Linked DNA regions of Prochlorococcus marinus XMU1402. The protein of the gene in region 1 interacts with the protein of each later gene in a pairwise test. Links are inferred from orthologs where the notes say so. Each region holds a gene or a part of one and is shown on either strand. Other genes may lie near its edges.

Region 1 (3,236 bases):
CTGTGAGAAAATATTAATTAAGTAAGGATTTTTCTAAAGTGAGATTCCATGTTCAACAAGAGAGTGATATACCAGCATCTACACAACTGTATAATCAAATTTGCTTTGCAATAGCAGCAAGACATTTCCCTCCAGGTCACAGACTACCCAGTACTAGACAACTCGCAATGCAGACTGGACTCCATCGAAATACTATAAGCAAAGTTTACAGACAACTTGAAATAGATGGGGTTGTAGAAGCCGTAGCTGGATCGGGTATTTATGTAAGAGATAATATTACTAAGAGAGACTTCAAAAAATCAATTTACTCAAAGGATATAATCAGTAAACCACCAGATCAGGAAGCAAAGAAATCTATTGATAATTTTATAAGTCTTGGATGTACTTTACAAGAAACAAGAGAAGTATTACTGAATGAAATTGATTGGCGTATTAAGTGCGGATCAAGAATTATAGTCAGTACGCCTAGAGAGGATATAGGAGCATCTATGCTTATAGCAGAAGACCTTTCTCCAAAAATTAATGTTCCAGTAGAAGTCATACCTATGGAAGAATTAGAAAAAGTTTTGAGTAGTTCAAATAATGGTACTATTGTCACAAGCAGATATTTTTTACAACCTCTAGAAAAAGTTGCTAAACAACATGGAGTTCGAGCTATTGCAGTCGACTTAAGCGACTTTCAAAAAGAATTAAAGATTCTCAAAGAATTAAATACTGGCAGTTGCGTAGGCATTGTTAGCATTAGCCCGGGTTTGTTAAGGGCGGCAGAAGTAATCATTCACAGCATGCGAGGTAGTGAATTAATGCTCATGACGGCTATCTCAGATAATAACAGTAGATTACTATCTCTTTTAAAAGCTTCAAACCATATCGTTTGTGATGGCCCCAGTTTATCAGTTGTAGAAAACATTCTACTAAAAAACCGTTCTCAACTTATGAGATTACCTCAAATAATATGTGCAAAAAATTATTTGAGTATAGAAACAATAAATCAATTAAAAAAAGAAATTGGAGTTATTACTTAAAAATGATACTTAGAACTTTTAGATCAGATATAGAAATTATTAAAGAGAGAGATCCTGCTGCCAGAGGAATACTTGAAATTTTTCTTTGCTACCCAGGTTTTCAATCAATAGTTATTCACAGATTTACACATAAATTATGGCAATTAAAATTTCCTTTAATTCCCCGTTTTTTAAGTCATCTTAATAGGATAGTGACAGGTATTGAAATACATCCTGGGGCAAAAATTGGTAAACGAGTTTTTATAGACCATGGAATGGGAGTTGTAATAGGAGAAACAGCTGAGATTGGAAATAATTGCCTACTTTACCAGGGAGTTACATTAGGAGGTACTGGCAAAAGTCATGGTAAAAGACACCCGACCTTAATGGAAAATGTTGTAGTTGGAGCAGGAGCAAAAGTTCTTGGGTCCATCACAATAGGATCTAATACACGTATTGGTGCGGGTTCAGTAGTTGTTCGTAATGTAGAGAGTAATAGTACTGTAGTTGGAGTTCCTGGAAGAGTAGTGCATCAAAGTGGTGTTAAAGTGAACCCATTAGCTCACTCTGCCTTACCTGATGCAGAAGCTAATGTGATTAAGAATTTAATGGATAGAATAGATTCACTTGAAAATGAAATTCTTAAATTACAAAAAATTCTTCAATGCCTAGCTAATTCAGAATCTATTGATATTTCTAAACTGGGAAATGCTCAAAATCTTAAAGACAAAGAAATTATTGAATTTCTTGGAGATGATTAAATCTTGATCTAGTTTGCATCATCAATCTGAGTTTTTGGCTGAAACATAAACATTGAATAAATAACATTTCGTCTCATATTAGTCATCATCTCTAAAAACATATCATAGCCTTCATTTTTATATTCAATTAAAGGATCTTTTTGGCCATAACCTCTCAACCCAACTGATTCCCTTAAAGAATCCATGGATTGAAGATGTTCACGCCACAAATTATCAATTTGCTGCAAAATAAAGAATCTTTCAGCTTCTCTCATTAATCCTGGACGAATCTTTTCTATTTGAGATTCCTTTAAATCATATGCTATTCGCAACTGTTCTTGAAGATAGTTTTTTAATTCCTCTATTGACAACAAATTAATATCATCAGGTTTTAAATCATCTAGTAAATAAATAAACTCTTTAACTTTAGAAATTAATTGCTCAATATTCCATTCTTCAGGAGGGAGATCAGGATTAATATAAGCATCTACAATTTCACTCATTGTTCTTTCTCCATAGCCTATTACTTGCCTCTTTAAATCAATTCCTTGCAATACTCTTAGTCTTTCACTATATACTGCTTTTCTTTGATTATTCATTACCTCGTCATATTCAAAAACTTGTTTTCTAATATCGTAATAATAAGTCTCTACTTTCTTTTGAGCACTTTCTAGAGACCTAGTAAGCATTCCTGACTCTATAGGCATATCTTCATCAACCCTAAATGCATTCATTAGATTTGCAACTCTGTCGCCTCCGAAAATCCTTAATAGATTATCTTCTAAAGATAAAAAGAATCTGGTACTACCTAAATCACCTTGTCTACCTGCTCTACCTCTAAGTTGATTATCTACTCTTCTTGACTCATGTCTTTCAGTACCAATGACATGCAAACCGCCAGCTTCTCTTACTTTTCTCTCTTCATGAAGCAAAACTTTTTCATATTCTTCTTTTACATCTGATAAAGCTTCCCTTAAAAGTTCTATCAATTTATCATCGGTAGGTGCTTTTTCTGCAGCTGTAGCTATCCTGTCATCAAGCTCTAAGACAGATAGTTGTCTATCTCCCCAATTATTCACAAGTTCATTAGATAAAAGAGAGAGTTTCTTTTCAATTTCTTCATTAAGTTTGCAAGGGAAAAGACTTGTTGAAGGCTCTGAAATATTCTTTTTCAAATTTGAACCAACTTTTGATGAAAAACCACCTTTCGCTTTTGAACTTCTTTGTTTAGGGATTGGTGGTTTATGCTCATTATCTGGCTTTACTAACAAAGGAATTAAGATATCTTTTAATTTAAGTCTTGCCATATAGTCACTGTTGCCACCCAGAATTATATCTGTTCCCCTTCCGGCCATATTAGTGGCAATAGTAACAGCACCTGCTCGGCCAGCCTGAGCAACAATTTCCGCTTCACGTTCAACATTCTCTGGCTTAGCATTTAACAAATTATGAGGAATGTTTTCTTCGGATAAAAGAACACTTAATAACTCAC
Region 2 (3,215 bases), on another replicon or contig:
ATATTCACTTAACTTCATCTGGAATGTCTGCATTGTATACATCATTAGAAATCATATATAAATTATTTCCAGCTAAACCAACACTCCAAGTTGGTTTTCCATATGTAGATGTACTTAAATTACCAATGAAAATCTTTCACGGAGCAAAGTTAATTACAGAAGAAAATTGCGCGGATATTGAATTAGAAATCAAAAGAATAAATCCATCAGCATTAATTATTGAACTTCCAAGTAATCCAATGCTCAAATGTGTAAACATTAAAAAAATTTCAAAAATTGCAAAAAAGCTAAATATTCCGTTAATTGTTGACGATACAATTGGTTCGAATTTAAATATAAATTCCATAGAACATGCAGATATAGTTTTTACTTCACTTACAAAAATTTTTTCAGGTAGTGGTGATATTCTTGCCGGATCATTAATAGTAAATCCAAAAAGCAAATGGATTGATCAGTTTAGAAATGCATTAAACGAGATTAATATTCCAATACTTTCCGATGGAGATATAGTTTATCTAGAGAAAGTTAGTAGAGATGTAAATCAAAGAGTTTTTGAACAAAATAAAGCATGTTTAGAATTAAAAAAAAGATTAGAGACTCATAGCGAGATTAAAAATATTTTCCATCCTGAAAATTGTCCAAATTTTAATTCTTTACTTACTTCTAATGGGGGATACGGCTGCTTATTATCGTTTGAATTAAATGGAGGATTGAACAAAGCTAAAAAATTTTATGATTCTCTAAAAGTATCTAAAGGACCTAGTTTAGGTACAAAATTTACTCTAGTTTGTCCTTATGTTTTACTAGCTCATTATGACGAGTTGGATTGGGCTGAAAGTTTTGGTATTCCCTCGCACCTTATTAGAGTATCAGTTGGATTAGAAGACCAAGATAAATTATGGAAAACCTTTTCTGAAGCACTAAATAATTTCTAAATTCCTAGTATTTACCGAATAGAAACTTATATACTCTTTTTCTGAATAATAGTTAGTATTAATATATATTTTCTCAATATATAAATGGCAAAAATTTATGAGGACAATAGTTTTGCTATTGGAAACACTCCATTAGTAAAATTAAAATCAGTTACTAAAAACGCGAAAGCTACAGTACTTGCAAAAATTGAAGGTAGAAACCCTGCTTATAGTGTCAAATGTAGGATCGGCGCAAACATGATCTGGGATGCCGAGAAAAGTGGGAAACTTACAAAAGACAAAACTATTGTTGAGCCAACTTCTGGAAATACAGGAATTGCTTTAGCTTTTACTGCTTCAGCAAGAGGTTATAAACTGATCCTTACAATGCCAGAATCCATGTCAATTGAAAGAAGAAGGGTTATGGCAGTGTTGGGGGCTGAAATTGTTTTAACAGAGGCATCTAAAGGTATGCCTGGAGCAATAGCTAAGGCTAAAGAAATTGCAGAAAGTAATCCTTCTCAATATTTCATGCCAGGTCAATTTGATAATCCAGCAAACCCTGAAATTCATTTCAAAACTACTGGACCAGAAATCTGGGATGATTGCGATGGTGAAATTGATGTCCTAGTTGCAGGAGTTGGAACTGGCGGCACAATTACAGGAGTTTCAAGATACATTAAGCAAGAGAAAGGCAAGAATATTACTTCTGTAGCTGTAGAACCATCACACAGTCCTGTTATTACACAGACAATGAATGGAGAAGAGGTTAAATCCGGACCACATAAAATCCAAGGAATTGGAGCAGGATTTATTCCTAAGAACCTTGACTTATCAATTGTTGATAAGGTCGAACAAGTAACAAATGACGAATCAATTGAGATGGCTCTTAGGTTAGCTAAAGAGGAAGGTCTATTAGTAGGAATATCTTGTGGGGCTGCCGCTGCTGCTGCTGTTAGATTAGCTGAACAAGATGAATATGCTGGGAAGACAATTGTAGTTGTTCTACCTGATTTAGCAGAGAGGTATTTATCATCAATTATGTTTACTGAAGTTCCAAGCGGAATCATTCAAGAACCAGTCAAAGCCTAAATCTATTTTTTCTCCAGTAGTGAATCTGGTGAAATATACATCGCATCGCCATAAGAGAAGAATCTAAATTTTTCTTTTATGGCTTTTTTATATAGATCTAATAATCTTTCTCTACCAATCATTGCACTTACTAAAAGTAATAATGAACTTTTAGGGAGATGAAAATTAGTTAATAATCCATCAACTACCTTAAATTTATAACCTGGCTTAATTACTAAATCTACGTATTTAGCTATGGGAATAAAGTCATTAATTTCCTGAGAATAACAACTTTCAAGAGCTCTTACGCTAGTTGTACCAATAGCAATTATTTTTCTATCTGTTTTCTTTATTCTTTTTATTTCCTCCACTACTTCCTTATTAACACTTACCCATTCTTTGTGAAGTTTTAAGTTACTTAAATCTTCTTGATCAATTGGTTTGAATGTTCCATAACCCACGTGCAAAGTTATCGGTAAGATTATTACGCCTTTTTTTTTTAGATTGGAAATAAGACTTTTGCTTAAGTGTAAACCAGCTGTTGGTGCAGCAACTGCCCCCGGATTTGTTGCATACTCAGTTTGGTAACTTTTCTCATGAAAAGATTCTTCTTCGGAATTTTTTATATAAGGAGGAAGAGGGATTTCCCCGTATTTATCAAGAAGTTCATTCATTGAATTGAGACAAGTTATATTTTCCGGAAATTTAATAAATCTCCCTCCAGTTTCTTCATCAACTCCATCAACAATCAAATTAATATCTTGTGCTAATAGAGATTTTAATTTTAATTTTCTATTTATTTTTAACTTTTTTGCTGGCTTTGCCAAACATAACCAAATACATTCATGGGATCTTTCTAAAACTAATAATTCTACTAATGTCTTATTTTCTAATTCAACCTTTAACCTAGCTTTCATAACTTTAGTATTATTTACAATTACAAGATCCCCTTCTCTAAATTCATCTAAAAGATTCTTGGTAAATTTATTAGTTAAACAGTCTTCTTCTAAAAAACTATTTCTAACTATCATCAATCTTGATTCATGCCTAATTGCAGAAGGTTTACTAGCAATTAATGAAGGATCAAGTAAATAATCATAAGCTTCAAGCTTATAATCTCTTTCTTCATTATTAATTTGAGAAATCAATTAAATTTAGGAGACAAGAGTCTCTGGCTTATCTTCAATTAGGGAAGCCAAGTCTTTTAAGAATGAAGCTCCATCAGCTCCA

Evidence for each region.
Region 2: the proteins of cysE (region 1) and cysK interact in binary tests that used the Escherichia coli proteins (3 or more experiments, as listed by UniProt). The link is inferred for Prochlorococcus marinus XMU1402 from one-to-one orthologs.

What each region holds. Positions count from the first base shown.
Region 1 is NZ_JAAORD010000002.1:538,839-542,074, forward strand. Bases 1-2,897 are described here. They hold cysE (serine O-acetyltransferase), read left to right. Parts: upstream 1-1,030; coding sequence 1,031-1,765; downstream 1,766-2,897. Other genes in these bases: HA141_RS09200 (GntR family transcriptional regulator), read left to right, coding at 39-1,025; secA (preprotein translocase subunit SecA), read right to left, coding at 1,774-2,897. Outside these bases: more of secA, read right to left, coding at 2,898-3,236.
Region 2 is NZ_JAAORD010000001.1:404,406-407,620, reverse strand. The notes cover bases 137-3,012. They hold cysK (cysteine synthase A), read left to right. Parts: upstream 137-1,019; coding sequence 1,020-2,006; downstream 2,007-3,012. Other genes in these bases: queA (tRNA preQ1(34) S-adenosylmethionine ribosyltransferase-isomerase QueA), read right to left, coding at 2,009-3,012; HA141_RS02290 (PLP-dependent transferase), read left to right, coding at 137-935. In the rest of the region: more of HA141_RS02290, read left to right, coding at 1-136; more of queA, read right to left, coding at 3,013-3,133; HA141_RS02275 (dihydrolipoamide acetyltransferase family protein), read right to left, coding at 3,140-3,215.